2 regions of the Massilia timonae genome follow, and region 1 is predicted to be linked to the other one. Evidence: predicted binding sites of a transcription regulator. Region 1 holds the regulator's gene; the other holds the start of a gene.
What was found. The regulator FliA, encoded in region 1, starts transcription of late flagellar genes. The targets are predictions, from matches to a motif close to CTAAAGTTTNNNNNNNNNNNGCCGNTA.
Positions count from the first base shown of each region.

Region 2: LO55_RS00330 (flagellar protein FliT) is a predicted target of FliA. The motif match lies at 6,071-6,097, and genes of this name have one in related genera.

Region 1 is NZ_JRYB01000001.1:2,812,436-2,821,166, reverse strand. It holds gene LO55_RS12130 (M35 family metalloendopeptidase) at 1-325, shown strand, start outside; gene LO55_RS12125 (hypothetical protein) at 385-888, opposite strand; gene motD (flagellar motor protein MotD) at 987-1,742, opposite strand; gene LO55_RS12115 (flagellar motor protein) at 1,757-2,500, opposite strand; gene LO55_RS12110 (RNA polymerase sigma factor FliA) at 2,482-3,210, opposite strand; gene LO55_RS12105 (MinD/ParA family ATP-binding protein) at 3,257-4,078, opposite strand; gene flhF (flagellar biosynthesis GTPase FlhF) at 4,071-5,462, opposite strand; gene LO55_RS12095 (hypothetical protein) at 5,731-6,078, shown strand; gene LO55_RS12090 (DUF2778 domain-containing protein) at 6,295-6,753, shown strand; gene LO55_RS12085 (hypothetical protein) at 6,750-7,031, shown strand; gene flhA (flagellar biosynthesis protein FlhA) at 7,063-8,731, opposite strand, start outside.
Region 2 is NZ_JRYB01000001.1:63,466-72,196, forward strand. It holds gene LO55_RS00300 (MATE family efflux transporter) at 1-1,129, shown strand, start outside; gene LO55_RS00305 (S9 family peptidase) at 1,216-3,435, shown strand; gene LO55_RS00310 (CsbD family protein) at 3,514-3,720, opposite strand; gene LO55_RS00315 (AI-2E family transporter) at 3,904-5,001, shown strand; gene LO55_RS00320 (CsbD family protein) at 5,104-5,280, opposite strand; gene LO55_RS00325 (class I SAM-dependent DNA methyltransferase) at 5,353-5,982, opposite strand; gene LO55_RS00330 (flagellar protein FliT) at 6,150-6,431, shown strand; gene LO55_RS00335 (FimV/HubP-related protein) at 6,779-7,882, opposite strand; gene fumC (class II fumarate hydratase) at 7,972-8,731, shown strand, end outside.

The sequences.
Region 1 (8,731 bases):
CACGGCCATCAAGGACGCGTTCGAGAACAAGCCGGTCAAGTTCGACTGCGATTGCGACGAGCCGTATTTCGCCTATGTGTACCCGGCGCGGCCCTACACCGTGTGGGTGTGCAGGGCGTTCTGGGCCGCGGCCGTGACCGGCACCGATTCGCGCGGCGGCACCCTGCTGCACGAACTCAGCCATTTCGACGTGGTGGCGGCGACCGACGACCATGTGTACGGCCAGGCCGGCGCGGCCGAACTGGCGCGCACGGCGCCGGAGCGGGCGATCAACAACGCCGACTCACATGAGTATTTTGGGGAGAATACGCCTGCGCAGCAATGATGGCCGGACCGGTTGGGTGGACGGCCGAGCCATCCACCCAACCGGTCAGGTAGTAGGCTCTACCGCTGCGTAAACGAAAACTTCACCGGAATCGCCGGACTGCTCTTGATGCTGGCCGCATCGAGCTTGCCCAGGCTACTCAGCCACGGCCCGGCATAGCGGATCTCGTAGCTGTGCTGCCCCGGCTTGAAGGCATAGGCCTGGGTGATGTCGATCGTGTTCAGGTGCGTGGTCTGCGGCTTGACCTCGAGGTAGTCGGCCGGGCCCGGCGCGGCGCGCTTGACCATGCGGCCGGTATAGGCCACTTCTTCCTCGGGCGTGCGCAGGTTGAAGCGCGGGGCGGTCAGGTCGTCGCCCAGGGCGATCTCGCGCGGGATCCACACCGACTGGTCGCCGCGGTTCTCGATCAGCACCCGCACCTTGACCGACTTGGCGCCGGTCTCGACCTCGAGCCGGTGATGCACGTTCACCTTGGCCTCCACGGCCTTGACCGCGCCGACCAGGCCGCCCAGCGCCAGCAACGTCGCCAGCACAGCTGCCGGCATGCTTCGTTTGACATGCATCTCGTCTCCTTACGACACGGGGCCACCATGGTGTTCAAAAAAGGCTGCCGCTGATACGGCAACCGCCTTTCGATTATGACATGAGTTATCGCTGCAGTTCAGGGAAGAATGTTACCGCCTGTTTCAGGCAAGGCCGCCAGGATGGTCACCGCCACCCGCCGGTTGCGGGTCTGCCCGGCCACGTCCGTGTTCGGCGCCACCGGCCGCGTGTCGGCAAAGCCGATCGCCGACAGGCGCGCCGGCGGCAGGCCGTTGTCGATGAACAGGCGCACCACGCTCGATGCGCGCGCGGTCGACAGTTCCCAGTTCGACGGATACACGGGGCTGGCGATCGGCACGTCGTCGGTATGGCCCTCGACCTCGATGCGGTGGGTATCGTCCCTGAGCAGGCCGGCCACGGCGCCCAGCACTTCGCGCGCCTCCGGGTCGAGCGCCGCTTCGCCCTGCTCGAACAGCACGCTGGCATTGATCTCGACGCTGACGCCGCGCGCGTTCTGGGTCACCCGCACCTGGCCCGACTTCACCAGCGGCAGCAGGGTCGCCGACAGCTCGCGCGCCATCACGCCCATGCGCTCCTGCTCGCGGCGCGCGGCCTCGTTGCGCTTGCGGTTGATGATGTGCGACAGCGGCAGCACCGGCTCGACGTTGGTATTGACCTGCGTGGCCGCGCCGCGTCCGCCGAAGGCGTCGCCCAGGGCGTCGGACAGCACCTGGTACTTGCCTTCGTTGACGATGGAGATCGCGTACATCACCACGAAAAAGGCGAACAGCAAGGTGATCAGGTCGGCGTACGAGATCAGCCAGCGCTCGTGGTGCTCTTGCGGGACGTCGTCGTCGTAGCGCTTGCGGGCCATGATGTCGCCTGCCGTCAGTGGCGCGCCAGCAGGCTGGCGACGCGCTCGTCGACCACGCGGCCGTGGTCGCCGCTGGCGAGATCGGCGAACACCTCGGCCAGGATCTCGTACTGCGAGACCCGGTCGTTGACGATCGCCTTGAGCTTGTTGCCGACCGGGTAGAAGAACAGGTTGGCCAGGCCCACGCCGTACACGGTCGACACGAAGGCGACCGCGATGCCGGAACCCAGGCGCGCCGGGTCGGACAGGTTTTCCATCACGTGGATCAGGCCCAGCACGGCGCCCAGGATGCCGATCGTCGGCGCATAGCCGGCCGCCGATTCCCAGATGCGCGCCGCTTGGCGCTGGGCGAATTCATAGCCGTTGATCTCGTGTTCCAGCAAGCTGCGCAGCTTGTCCGGCGCGATGCCGTCCACCACCAGGCGCAGGCCCTTGGCCACGAACGGGTCGGCCTTGTTCATGTACTGCTCCAGCGACAGCAGGCCGTCGCGGCGCGCCGACTGGCTCCACAGCGTGATGTCGCGCGACAGTTTCTGGCGCCCGTTCTTCGGCGGCACGAACACCCAGCGCAGCATGCCGAGGCCGCGCAGGAAGGTGCGGGTTTCGCTCTGCAGCAGCACGGCGCCGAAGGTGCCGACCACGACAATGGCGAAGGCGGCCGGCTGCATCAGCGATGCAAACTTGCCGCCGTCGAGCGTGTAGCCGAGGAAAATGCCGGCGATCGCCAGCACCAGGCCGCCTACGCTGGCCCAGTCCATATATGCTCTCGCAAAGTGGTGCGCAGGCGCGCGACGGCCTGGGTGTGCAGCTGCGACACCCGCGATTCACTCACACCCATGACGGCGCCGATTTCCTTCAGGTTCAATTCCTCTTCGTAGTACAAGCCCATCAACAGTTTCTCGCGCGGCGGCAGGTTGTCGATGGCCTCGATCACCGCGTGGCGGAAGTCGGTCTCCATCAGGCCGCGCAAGGGGTCGCTGTCGTCCACCGCGTAGCGGTCGAGGAAGTTGCCGTCGCCGTCGTCGTCGTGGAAATCTTCGTAATAGACCAGCTGGTGGCCGCCCGAGTCGGCCAGCATCTCCTGGTAATCCTCGAGCGAGAGCTTGAGCGACTTGGCCACTTCGGATTCGCTCGGCGGCCGGCCCAGGCGCTGCTGCAGCTCGTGCATCGCGGTCTCGACCTTGCGCATGTTCTGGCGCGTGCTGCGCGGCATCCAGTCGCTGCTGCGCAATTCGTCGAGCATGGCGCCGCGGATGCGCAGCACCGCATAGGTCTCGAACTGCGCGCCGTGGTTGTCCTCGTAGCGGTTGATGGCGTCCAGCAGGCCGATCATGCCAGCTTGCACCAGGTCATCCACCTCCACCGAAGGCGGCAGCTTGGCCTTCATGTGGTGAGCAAGACGCTTTACCAACGGCATATGCTCCGTCAGCAAAGAATTCTTGTCCGCTTTCCCTTTGACCGTGTACATGCTGGTGTCAGTCTTCTCTCTACGTGTCTTCTATTGCCGATGTCGATTACGAACCAAAGTGGGCCGCGCTCCCCTGCTTGCCGAACTGCGGCATGGCGTGCAGCGCGAACTTGCCTGCCAGCTGGCGAAACGCCACCGACGCGCCGGCCAGCGGGAAGGCGTCGACCACGGCCCGGCCCAGGCGCGCGGCCCGGTGCAGATACTCGTCGGCCGGCACCGAGCCCATGAAACTGAGCTTGACGGCAAGGTAACGTGTTGCTGCTGCTGACATATTATCGTATACCACCTTGGCCTCTGCCTCTGTCGCACCGGTAACAAGGATACCGAATGGGCGCCGGCCCAGTTGCTGCGACAGCCGCTTGATCAGCGCATAGGCGTTCGTGATAGACGCCGCGCTGGTGGACACCTGCACCACGATCTCGGAATCGAGCATCGAGGCCACCGGGAAATCGCCGTCCGGGCCGAGCTCGGCGTCGACGATGACGATGCCGGTTTGCAGCGCCAGCACGTCGAAGGTATTGCCCAGGCGGCGCGCCTCGGCTGCGGTTTCGGGCGCGCCCATCGGCACCACCGAAAAGCCTTGCGGCGCCGGGCGGATCACCTGGTTCAACGCGCTTTCCTGGCGCGCCACCTGCAGCAGCGAGGCGCGCCGGTTCATGCCGAGCCGGCGCGCGACGCCGTATTCCACTTCGCAGGCGTCGACGATCAGCACGTCGTTGCCGGTCTGGGCCAGCGAGGCGCCCAGGTTGACCAGCATGGCGCCCTTGTCGTCTTCAGGCGTGGCCGACAGGAAGGTGACCACGCGCGGACGCGGGCCCTGCAGCATGCGGCGCAGGCCTTCGGCCTGGTCGAAATCGAAACTAGCCACGGTTCACCTCGCGCGCGGCTTGTGCCGCAGCCATCATCAGCGGCATGTCGGCTTCATTTGCGCCGTTGCCGCGGTTGCGGAAAGCGCGGTCCACCAGCAGGTTGCGGTCGGCCACGTGCAGGTCTTCCGGCACGCGCTGGCCGTTCGAGATGTAGTGCAGGTTCAGCTTCTGGCGGATCACGACGTCGAGCACGCCGCCGATCGATGCGGCTTCGTCCATCTTGGTCATGATGGCGCCGTGCAGGCCGCTGCCCTGGTAGGCGCGCACCACTTCGTTCAGCGTTTCGTTGGTCGAGGTCGAGTTCAGGCACAGCAGGCGCTTCACGTCGGCGCCCGAGCCGGACAGCATGGCGACCTGCTCGGCCACCATGTGGTCGCGCTGCGACATGCCGATGGTGTCGATCAGCACGGTGTGCTTGTTGCGCAATTCCTTCAGGGCGATGCGCAGGTCGGCTTCGTCCTTCACCGAGTGCACCATCACGCCCAGGATCTTGCCGTAGATGCGCAGCTGCTCGTGGCCGCCGATACGGTAGGCGTCGGTGGTGATCAGGGCCAGCTTGTCCGGGCCGTGGCGCATCACGCAGCGCGCGGCCAGCTTGGCGGTGGTGGTGGTCTTGCCGACGCCGGTCGGGCCGACCAGGGCGTACACGCCGCCCTGCTCCAGCAGCGCGTCTTCGTTGCCGATGGTGGTCAGGTTACGCGCCAGCACGGTCTTCACCCAGCGCATGGCTTCCGCGGCATCCTTGGTCGCCGGCATTTTTTCAATCAGGAAGCGCGCCAGGGTGGCCGAGAAACCGGCGGCCAGCATCTCGCGCAGCACGGTCGCCTTGTGCGGCTCGCGCTGGGCGGTGGCGTTCCACGACAGTTCGGCCAGCTGGGTTTCCATCAGGCCGCGCATGGCGCGGATCTCGCTCATCATGCCGTTCATCTCGGCGGCGGCCGATTCCTTGGCCTGGGCGATGGCGGCGCTCATCATCGAGGTCATGGCGCTCATGTCGATGGTCGGCTCCGGGGCCGGCGCGCGGCGCTCGGCGTAGGTCGGGGCCGGGGGCACTTCCGCGTAGGCTGGCGCGATCGGCGCCGCTGGCGCGGCCGGGGCGGCGTCCTGCAGGCGGCGCGACAGGAAGGCCGGGGCGGCGGCGGGGGCCGCAGCCGGCATTGGGGCCAGGTCGTCGAAGTGCTGCAGCTGCGGCGCTGGCTGGGCCATTTCCGAATCGGCGGCCGGCGCGGCCAGCGAGGCCACGTCATCGTTGTCCAGCGCCAGGATCTCGACCTGGCCGTCGACTGGACGGTTGGAGAGGATGACGGCATCCGGACCAAGGGCTTCGCGCACCTTGCGCAATGCATCTCGGGACGTTGCTGCCGTAAATTTCTTCACCTTCATCTGGTTCTCCGCGCTTCAATCTGATTCTGCATGACGGGCACGATGCCCATCGATAGGAAGCATTATTAACGATGCCCTCAGGAAACCATCAGGGGAAAAGGATGGGGAAAATGGTCTATTTCGACGGAATCAGTAAAATCGATACTTTTTGACGAAGTGACAAGCCGGGATTGTCGTCAAAAGGCGTCTATGCTTGGACGATCTTTGCTCGCGCGTGGAGGTCTAAACAGGAAGGCAGGCCATCTGTCGATGGCGCCGGGAGGACACCATGGTCAAATCGATTCGATTGCTGTATCGCAACGTCCAGGGCCGCGTGCGATGCAATTACAACTGGGACTGGCAAAAGATGTGCGAGCGCTCCGCCGTCATGGTCACCGCTGTCGAGTGGAGCTGCGGGGGCGGGACGGGTGCCGTGACCTTTACCCACGATTCCTCTCCCGGCCACCCCCACCTGGGCCAGGCCAATGTATATGTGACCAATATCGGGCCGCACGATTCCGAGGGCGGGCCAGGCGGCGTCGAGTTCTATTTGCACGCCGACTCCGACACGCCGCTGGATGTACTGGTGACCATTACCGACCTGGGCCTGGTCGAGCGCACGATCAACGTCAAATGACGAGCCTGTTGTTGCGGCTCAGCGAGCGAACGCGATCTATCATCATGAGCGTGCATCATTCGCTCGCACCTGAAAGCCAGTCGGCCAATAAATATAGCAGGAAATTCCATGACAGCTTACGGGTGGGTACCTGCCAACTTATTGCGAAGACTCACTGACTGCATACGCCATCTCCCTATGATCAAAAGCTTGTTGGCTAAATTTAGGAGATAGCGAATGGTCGAGTGCACGTTCGAACTCAACGGCAAACCGATGAGCCTGTTCAAGATGGGCGCAACTCACTTTCCGGCGTTCTCAGGCCTTGGCAGGCATGTGAACCAACGGGAGTTTATTTGCACCCCAAACCTCGGTCCCATTCCTCCCGGCACCTACTATATTGTGGATCGTCAGTCAGGTGGCAGATTAGGCGCTCTACGGGATCTGTTGCGAGACCGATCGGAGTGGTTTGCCCTCTATGCAGCGGACGGCAAGATTGATGACGAAGTATTTTGCGACGATGTAAAGCGAGGAAACTTCAGACTTCATCCGAACCGAGTCGGCGGCGTGAGCCAGGGTTGCATCACTTTGGAGAGTCTGGCTGACTTCAACATATTGCGCGCCCATCTCAAAGCAAGCAACCAGGTCGACGTTCCGGGAAGCCCGCTGCAGGCCTATGGAAGGGTCATCGTCAGGTGAACAAAACCGTCACGCGTGTCCTTGTCGCCATCTGGATCCTCGTCGCCACTGTCGCGCTCACCCGACTGATCCTCGTTCGCCCTGATCTTTTCCCTCGCGTGCCCGAGTCATTCGCACTCTGGGCAATCGATGTATATGGCTCGACAAATGGCGAGGAACTGGCAGATCTCGAAACGCTTCTCGCACTCGGCTTCTCATTCATCGTCGTGCTGCTCGTCACGGCGCTCTGCCGATTCATCTGGCGCAGAGCCGGCCGCTTCACGGCGATCACCGACTGACCGGGCGGCATACGAACACCGCCCTCCCCCATTACATCGGCACACCCACCAGGCTGGTCACCCGAATCGTCTTGGTTTCCGGCACTTCTGCATGCGACAGCACTTTCAGCTGCGGCACGGCGCGGCGCAGGAAGCGCGACAGCAGCACGCGCAGCGGGGCCGGCACCAGCAGCACCGGGGTGTGGCCCATCTGTTCCTGCTGGTTGGCCGAATGGGCCGCCTGCTGGGCGATGGTGTCGGCCAGGCCCGGCTCGATGCCGGTGCCGTCGCCGCCGGCGCCCATCGCCTGCATCAGCAGACGCTCGAGGCGGTTGTCCAGGGTCATCACCGACAACTCGTTCTCGCCCGGGAACAGCTGCTGGACGATGGCGCGGCCCAGGGCCACACGCACCACGGCGGTCAGTTCCGACGGGTCTTGCGTCATGTTCGCGTGCTCCGACAGCGCCTCGATGATCGAGCGCATGTCGCGGATGTGCACGCCTTCGACCAGCAGATTCTGCAGCACTTTCTGCAGGGTCGACAGCGACACGACCTTCGGCACCAGGTCTTCGACCAGCTTCGGCGTTTCCTTGCCCAGGTGGTCCAGCAGCGCCTGCACTTCCATACGGCCCAGCAGTTCCGAGGCGTGCATCGTGATCAGGTGGTTCAGGTGGGTCGCCACCACGGTGCCGGCGTCGACCACGGTGTAGCCCATGCTCTGCGCTTCGTCGCGCAGGCCGGCTTCGATCCAGGTGGCCGGCAGGCCGAAGGCCGGATCGGTGGTCACCAGGCCAGGCAAGGTGCCGCTGGCCATGCCCGGGTTGATTGCCAGGAACTGGCCGTTCAGCGCTTCGCCGCTGCCCACTTCCACGCCCTTCAGGGTGATGCGGTAGGCCGATGGCTTGAGTTCCAGGTTGTCGCGGATGTGCACCGGCGGCGCCAGGAAGCCCACTTCTTGCGCGAACTTCTTGCGGATGCCCTTGATACGCTTGAGCAGCTCGCCGCCCTGGTTCTTGTCGACCAGCGGGATCAGGCGGTAACCGACTTCCAGGCCCAGCGTGTCGACCGGCATGACGTCCTGCCAGGTCGCTTCTTCGCTCTCGCTAGGGGCCTGTTTGGCGGCGGTCGCCTCGGCGGCGGCCGCGGCGGCCGCTTCTTCCTTGGCCGGCGCTTCCTTGCGACGCTTGGAGATCAGGTAACCGGCGCCGGCCAGCGAGCCGCCCAGCAGCAGGAACACCAGGTTCGGCATGCCCGGGATCATCCCCAGGCCGCCGATGATGGCGGCGGTGATGTACATCGTCTCGGGCTTGGCCATCAGCTGGTTGGTCAGCTGCGAGCTCACGTCTTCGTCGTTGGCGACGCGCGACACGACCATACCGGCCGCGATCGAGATGATCAGCGATGGAATCTGGGCCACCAGGCCGTCACCGATGGCCAGCAGGGTGTAGACCTTGGTCGCTTCGCCGAAAGCAAGATCGTGCATCACCACGCCGACGATCAGGCCCGCCACGACGTTGATCACGGTAATCATGATGCCGGCGACGGCGTCGCCCTTCACGTACTTCGAGGCGCCGTCCATGGCGCCGTAGAATTCGGCTTCCTGCGCCACTTCCTGGCGGCGCTTGCGGGCTTCGGCTTCGCCGATCAGGCCGGCGTTCAGGTCGGCGTCGATCGCCATCTGCTTGCCAGGCATCGCATCCAGGGCGAAGCGTGCGCCGACT
Region 2 (8,731 bases), 2.7 Mb from region 1:
GGTGCGCCAGGCCATGTGGAAGGGCTTGCTGGTCGGCCTGGTCGGCTGCCTGTTCGCCAACCTGTGCACGCTGCTGTTCGACCACATCGGCATGGACGCCCACGTGGCCGACCGCGCCTCGCTGTTCCTGCACGTGATCAGCGTCGGCATGCCGGCCTTCGGCGTGTATCGCGCGCTGTACGGCTATACCACCAGCATCAACCAGACCAAGCCGATCATGTGGATCGCCATCCTCGGTCTCGTCTTCAACACCATCGTCGCCTGGGTGCTGGTATATGGCAAGTTCGGCTTCCCGCAACTGGGCGCGATCGGCTGCGCAATCTCCACCGCCAGCGCGCTGTGGCTGATGCTGGGCGCCATGCTGTGGTGGATCACGCGCGCGCCGGCCTACCGCCTGACCTACCCCTTCGACCGCTACGAAGGGCCGGATACCCGCGAGATCGGCGCCCAGTTGCGCCTCGGCCTGCCGATCGGCATCACCTATTTTGCCGAAGTCAGCGCCTTCGGCCTGATCAGCCTGCTGGTTGCGCGCTATGGCGTGGTGCAGGTGTCCTCGCACCAGATCGCGCTCAATTTCGCTTCGCTGGTGTTCATGGTGCCGCTCAGCTTCGCGATCGGCATGCTCACCCGCGTCGGCCAGGCGATGGGCGAAGGCGACCCGGTGCGCGCGCGCTTCGTCGGCTGGGTCGGCGTCGGCGTCTCGGTCAGCTTCGGCGTGGTGGCGGCGCTCGGCATCGCCCTGTTCCGCTGGGAGATCGCGGCCATGTATACCTCCGATCCGGCGGTGCAGCAGGTGACCGCCAACCTGCTGCTGTTCGCGGCCCTGTTCCAGCTGTCGGACTCGACCCAGGTCGCCACCGCCTCGGCCATCCGCGGCTACCAGGTGACGCGCCCGCCGATGGTGATCCAGCTGCTGTCGTTCTGGGGCCTGTCGCTGCCGCTCGGCTGCATCCTGGGCCTGGCGCCGGCCTGGTTCCCATGGTCGCCGGATGCGCCGATGGAAGCCACCGGCTTCTGGATCGGGCTGGTGGTGGCGCTGACGGTGGCGGCGGTATTGCTGACCTGGCAGTTCGAAAAGCTGGCGCGCCAGCGCATCCGCGAGGGTGGGCATCGCGCCACAGCGCATTAATCAGAGGACAAGTAATTACAGCGCCGCCCCGCCGACTCTGGTATCGTCTCGCGATTGCTGTAAATTAATATTCTTCAAGAGACATCATGCGCCCTCTCCTCCTTCTCCTGGCCGCCCTCGCGGCCACGCCCGCCATGGCCGAAAAACTGACGCTGGACCGCATCTACGGTGAATCCTCGCTGGCCGGCGCCAGCGTGCGCAACCTGCGCGTGTCGCCCGACGGCGAACGCGTGACCTTCCTGCGCCCGCGCGCCGATGACCAGTACCGTCTCGACCTGTGGGAATACAACACCAGGAGCAAGGCCACGCAGCGCCTGGTCGACTCCAAGCAACTGGTGCCGAACGAGGAATTGTCGCTCGAAGAAAAAGCGCGCCGCGAACGCGCGCGTACCGCCGGCCTGTCGGGCATCCTCAACTATTACTGGTCGCCCGACGGCAAGCGGCTGCTGGTGCCGATCGGCGGCGACCTGTATCTCGTCGATGCCGCCAAACCGGAAGCCGCGCGCAAGGTCGCCTCGGGCAACGTCATCGATCCGAAGATCTCGCCGCGCGGCCGCTACGTGTCCTTCGTGCGCGACCAGAACCTGGTGGTGATCGATCTGGCCACCGGCGCCGAGCGTCAGCTGACCACCGATGGCAAGGGCACCGTGCACAATGGCGAAGCGGAATTCATCGCCCAGGAAGAGATGGACCAGCACACCGGCTACTACTGGGCGCCGGACGATTCGCACATCGCCTACCGTCGCTACGACGAGGCGCCGGTGCCGGTGGTGCGCCGCTTCGAGATCTTCGCCGACCGCACCGAGGTGATCGACCAGCACTACCCGGCCGCGGGCGATCCGAACGTGGCGATCGAGCTGATGGTCGTCAATCCGGCCACGGGTGAACAGCGCAAGATCGACCTCGGCCAGGACAAGGACATCTACCTGGTGCGCGCCGACTTCAGCGCCGACGCCAAGACCCTGGTCTACCAGCGCCAGACGCGCGACCAGAAACGCCTCGACCTGGTGGCGGTCGACGTCGCCACCCTGGCCCAGCGTCCGCTGTTCTCGGAAACCTCCCCTACCTGGGTCGAAGTCCATAACGACCTGCGCTTCCTCAAGAACCGCCAGGCCTTCGTCTGGGCGTCCGAGCGCAGCGGCCGCAAGCATCTGTATTTGTACGACCTGAACGGCAAGCTGCTGCACCCGATCTCGCGCGGCGACTGGGGCGTGGACAATATCCTGGCCGTCGATGAAGGCGCCGGCAAGATCTATGTCTCGTCGAACCGCGACGCCGTGATCGACAAGCAGACCTATGCGCTGTCGCTGGATGGCCGCGGCGCCGACAAGCCGACCCGCATCACCCAGGGCGACGGCTGGCACGAGGCTTCGTTCGCCGGCAACGGCAAGCTGTTCGTCGATACCTATTCGAACCCGAACACCCCGCCGCAGGTGTCGATCCGTCGCGCCGACGGCAGCATGGTCGAGTGGATCGAGAAGAACGAACTCAACGCCAACCATCCGTACACGCGCCACCTCGATGCGCACCTGCCGACCGAATACGGCACCCTGAAGGCGGCCGATGGCCAGACCCTGCACTACTCGATCATCAAGCCGGCCGGTTTCGATGCCAATAAGCGCTATCCGGTGTTCCTGTTCACCTATGGCGGCCCGCACTCGCAACGCGTGACCCGTGCCTGGGGCAATTATTTTGACCAGTACATGGCGCAGCAGGGCTTCGTGGTCTTCCGCCTCGACAACCGCGGCTCGGGCCGCCGCGAGCGCCAGTTCACCGACGTGCTGCACAACAACCTGGGCAAGCACGAAGTCGAAGACCAGGTGGCCGGCATCGACTGGCTGGCCAAGCAGAGCTTCGTCGATCCGAAACGGGTGGGCGTGTTCGGCTGGAGCTACGGCGGCTTCATGACCCTGCGCCTGCTGTCCGCAGCGTCGGACAAGATCGCGATGGGCGTGTCGGTGGCGCCGGTGACCGACTGGGCGCTGTACGACACCCACTATACCGAGCGCTACGTCGGCGGCACGCCGAAGGGCGACCCGGAGGCGTACAAGCGCAGCGGCGTGTTCGCCCACCTGGACGGCATGAAGTCGCACCTGCTGCTGATCCACGGCATGGCCGACGACAATGTGCTGTTCTCGAACACCACCCTGCTGATCGACGAACTCGTGAAGCGCAATGTGCAGTTCGACCTGATGACCTATCCGGGCGCCAAGCACGGCATGTCGGGCCGCACCAACCAGCGCCACGTGTATGGGCTGATCGAGTCCTACTTCAAGAAGCAGCTGGGCGGCACGCAGCCGAACTGAGTTCGACTTCTTGGAACAAAAACGGCCGCGTCGATCGACGCGGCCGTTTTTCATTGCGCCTTTACAGCGCGGTGTGGATTATGGACGTGGCGCTGGGCGGTTCGTCTGGTCCACGGCATCCTTCACGACTTCTTTCGCGTCGCCGTAGGCTTCCTGGGTCTTGCCCTCGGCCTGGTTCGCCAGGCCCTTGGCCTGCTGTTCGGTGCTGCCCACCACTTTGCCGGCGCCTTCCTGAATCTTGCCGCCGATGTCTTTCAGTTTGCCTTCGACTTGGTCTTTGTTCATGGTGTTCTCCTTGAGTAGTGCATGCCTGAATGGCCATGCGATGGATACAGAATAGTCCTTTCGCGCCTGCTCATCTGTTAGCGCACGCACACAGTCAATCAACCCCAGCCGCGCGACATTTTTATAGCTTAAATGCTAATCTTTTCTTGCAACGCGGCGCGCCGCTCAAGAAGAGAATCCTCCATGAATAACAACAATACCGAAGCCGTCCCCGCCACCCAGGAAGCCCCACAGGCCCAACGCCGCCTGGCGCGCCGCGTGACCCTCGTCAATGGCATCGCCGTGCTGTTCATCCTCGGCCTGGCCGCCGTCGTGCTGGCGGCCGATGCGCTGTTGCTGGTGTTCGCCTGCATCCTGTTCGCCATCCTGCTCTACAAATTGAGCGAGATCATGCATCGGCGCTTCCACATGCGGCGCAAGCTCGCGCTCGGCGTGGTGGTGCTGCTGCTCAGCGCCATCATCGGCCTGGGCGGCTGGGCCATGGCGCCGCAGATTTCCGAACAGTCGACCCAGCTGGCGAAGGAAATCCCGGCCGCGATCGAGCGCCTGCAGGGCGAAGTCGAGCAGCATCCGCTGATCAAGCGCGTCGTCGACGAACTGCCGCCGCCGGAAGACATCGTCAAGCAGATGAGTTCGATGGTGCCGAATGCCGGCCTGTTCTTCACAGGCATCCTGGGCGCCCTCGGCAATGTCGTCATCATCATTTTCGTCGGCATCTATTTTGCCGCCACACCGGGCGTGTATACGGGCGGCTTCATCCGCCTGATCCCGCAACACAAGCGCGGCCGCGCACGCGAAGTCATCGACGAGATGGGCGATTCGCTGGCCAGCTGGCTGGTCGGCAAGGCGGTCTCGATGCTGATCGTCGGCACCACGACCGCGATCGGCCTCTCCCTGCTGGGCGTGCCGCTGGCACTGATCCTGGGCGTCATCGCCGGCCTGCTCGACTTCATTCCCTACCTCGGCCCGATCATGGCCGGCGTCCCGGCGGTGCTGCTGGCGCTGTCGATCAGTCCGGAAATGGCCATGTATGCGCTGCTGTTGTTCGCGGCGATCAATATGCTCGAGGGTTATGTGCTGCAGCCGATGATCGAAGCCAAGGCGATCGAACTGCCGCCCGCGCTGGTGATCGTGATGCAACTGATCTTCGGCACCCTGTTCGGCTTTGCCGGCGTGGCGCTGGCGACGCCGCTGGCCGCCGTGCTGTCGGTGCTGGTCAAGATGCTCTATATAGAAGACGTGCTGGGGGACAGACCGGCGAAGGGGGTTGGGTCGAGTTGACTTGCCTCGTTTCTGGAGTGCCGTGCCGCGGCATTTCAGAGATTGTCGGCGCAAAAATAAAGCCGCGCGATTGCGCGGCTTCGTCATGGGGCGGAAGGCAGATCAGCGGTTGCCTTTGGCGATTTCCTTCATGTCGCCAACTTTCTTCTGGACCTTGCCCTCGGCCTGATTCGACAGGCCTTCGCTCTGCTGCTGGCGGCTGCCGACGGCTTCGCCGACTTTCTGCTGCACCTTTCCGCCAACTTCCTTCGCCTTGCCTTTGACTTGATCCTTGTTCATTGCAATCTCCTTGCCTGTTACGTGGATGAGCCTTGATGGTAAGGATAACTGCCAAGCGGTTCTGTTCGACGCTTAACAAACAGGCTTACGCCACACACTGGCCAACCAGGGCTGCTGCTCGCGCGGCAAGCCGGGCGGACGGTAGTAATGGTGCAGGGCCGTGAAACCGGCCGCGCGCAGGTAGCGTTCCCAGGTGGCGTAGTCGTAATAACTGCCGTAGCGCGGGCCGTTCCAGCCTTCCTGGTTGTCGCCGCGCGGATTCGAACTGAACAGCACGCCGCCCGGCTTGAGCGCGGCGTGCAGATGCGCGAGCACCTGGGGCAAGGCAGCGCTGGGCACATGGAACAGCACGGCGTTGGCGAAAATGCCATCAAAGGTCGCTTGAGGCAAATCAAGGTGTAGGAAGTCTTGATGCCAGACCTCGCAGCCGCTGTAGTCGCGCGCCATGGCGACGAAACGCTCACTGCCGTCGACGCCGATGGCGCGGTGGCCGAGCGTGCTGAAGGCTTTCAAGTCACGCCCCGGGCCGCAGCCCAGGTCGAGGATGGTGTACGGGCTCGGCGACTCGATCGCTTCCAGCAGGGCGGCGATGTTCTGGCTGACGTCGTGGTCGATCGTGCCGGCGAAGAAGGCATCGGCATTGCGCTCGTAATGCGCCAGCGTGCGGCGGGCGATGTCGTCGTGATTGTTATCGTGATCCATGACGACAGTATGCCAGCCGGCGGCGAACGGCTTCGCCGGACATGCTCGCCACGTCAGAAAAAAAATTCAAAAAAATTTCGAAGTCACCCTAAAGTTCCCACAATCCCTGCCGTAATAGAGTCAGACAACCGGCAATCCGGCCGGAGTTTCATTGTTTTGGTGGCAACATGAACGCAAACGAAGTCCTCGCGGTGTACGAAAACCTGGCTGGCCTGACCCGTCAGATGTCGGAAGCCGCCAAGGCCGGCGACTGGAACGAGTTTGCCAACCTGAACGTGGAAGCCAAGGTCGAAGCGCGCAGCGCCGCCGCCGGCATGCCGGCCCTGGAAGGCGCCCAGCGCCTGCGCAAGATCGACCTGCTCAAGCAGCTGATGGCCAACGACCGCGCGATTCGCGACGTGACCGAGCCATTCGATGGCCAGCTGGACCGCGCGCTGCAAGCGCACTGATTCCTGGCGAATCCTGAACCAAGGCACCTGCGGGTGCCTTTTTTGTTGCCGGAACAAGGCGGGGAAAGGTTGAAGCACAAATGACAAGGCGCCCATCGGGCGCCTTGGCTGCCGCCGAGCCAGTGGCTCGGCAGCGAATCGGGTGGAGGGCGATCCCCAGCTATCTGCTGGCGTCGCCTCTTGCCGGTTGCTCCCGGCGTCCACCGCCGCTGCAGGCAAGTGGACTGCTTCCGGTCACAGGCGTTTCATCAACGGTCGTCTGTTGTCGCGCCACGCTATCGGTGGTGGCTGCGCAGACCCTGTGCCGTCTGTGACCTCGTCGATCACAAGTCCAGTATAACGCAAAATCAAAGTTGTGTAGACATTTCCTGTTCAGTCTCGTCCAGCTTCGGCTCGACCGGCTCCTGGCCCGCTTTCTTGCGCGCGAAGCGCTGGCGCAGACGGGTCATCAAGGGCACGCTGGGCATGGGCTGGATCTGCCCTGCCCGCTTGCGACGGCGCACTATCAGGATCGCCGCCCCGGCCAGCGCCAGCACGGCGCCAACGCCGCCGGCGATCCAGCCCCAGGGCGTCGACGCCTCCGGTTCGGGCGCCGGGCGCCGCCGCGCCGGATGCGGCTTGTTCGGATCAAGCGGCCGCGCCCTGCTGACGTCCGCCGGACTGGCGCCAAGCGCCACCTGCAATACCCTCACCTTGTCTTCCAGCTGGCCGATCTGTTCGCGCAATTGCGCATTCTTGTAGTCCAGCGCGGCGCACACGGTCGAGCGGTCGACGTCGGGCGCGGGCGCACAGGCGGCCGGCGTCGCCGGGGCAGCCAGTGGCAGGGGCAGCGCCTGGGGAGCCGGCTTCGGCTCCGCTGCCGGCACTGGCCGGGCTTCCTGTTTCGGTTCCGGTTTGGGCGCGGGCTCGGGCTTCTGCTTCGGCGCCGCCTCGATTTTCGCGACGACCGGCTTGGGCGTTGGCGCCGGGCGCGGCCGTGGCGGCGGCCTGGCCACGACTGGGGCGGCCGGCGCTGGCGTATCGGCCACGACCGGCGCCGGCATCCTGACCGGCGCCGGCGGCGGTGGATTCGGATTCGCCGCCATCGACAAGGTAACCAGGCGCACGTCGCGCTGAACGCCATCGGCCAATTCCAGGTACAGATGCAGGCGGTTTGACTCAACCGGGGCCAGCGACGTCACGTGCAGGAACTGGCGGCCATCGCGCTGCGTCACAGTCATGTTGAGTGTCGACAGCACGTGCGGCATGCCGATATTGGCGCCGCGGTAGACGTTCGGATGGGCCAGGCGCACCTGCACCGGCGTCGCCGGGGCGTTGAGCATGGTCAGTTCGATGTCGGCCACGAGCTGCTGGCCGATATACGACGCGACCCGCGCTTCGCCCGGTTCGGCTGCGCCGGCAGCGCCAGAGAGTAGCGCGCAAGTGATGATCAAGGGGAGGCGGCTAGCCATAAGGAATACCGAGAGTGAAGCCCAAGCGTAATTAACGGACATTGCGATAAACTCTTTAATCCCAGCCCCCTCGTACAACAGGAATGTCTATGGAAAACAGGATTGAGAAGGACAGCTTTGGCCCGATCGACGTGCCCGCCGATCGTCTTTGGGGTGCGCAGACCCAGCGCTCGCTCCACCATTTCCACATCTCCACCGAGCGCATGGCGCCCGAGCTGGTCGCGGCGCTGGCCCAGGTCAAGCGCGCGGCGGCGGCGGTCAACCGCTCGCTCGGCAAGCTTTCCAGCGACAAGGCCGACGCCATCATCCGGGCTGCCGACGAAGTGCTCGAGGGCCGCCATCCGGCCGAATTCCCGCTCGCCGTGTGGCAGACGGGCTCGGGCACGCAGAGCAATATGAACATGAACGAAGTGCTGGCCAACCGCGGCTCCGAGCTGCTGGGCGGCGCGCGCGGCGAAGGCCGCCTGCTGCACCCGAACGACCACGTCAACATGGGCCAATCGTCGAACGACATCTTCCCGACCGCCATGCACGTGGCCGCCGCCTGGGCCCTGGCCAAGGAGGTATTGCCCGCGCTGGCCCAGCTGCGCGGCACCCTGCTGCGCAAGTCGCGCGACTTCGAGCCGATCGTCAAGATCGGCCGCACCCACCTGCAGGATGCGACGCCGCTGACCCTGGGCCAGGAATTCTCCGGCTACGTGGCCCAGCTCGACTATGCCGAGCAGCAGCTCAAGTCCGCCCTGCCCGGCCTGCTGCTGCTGGCCGCCGGCGGAACCGCCGTGGGCACCGGCCTGAATGCCCACCCCGAGTTCGCCCCGCGCATCGCAGCCGAGCTCGGCTCGCGCACCG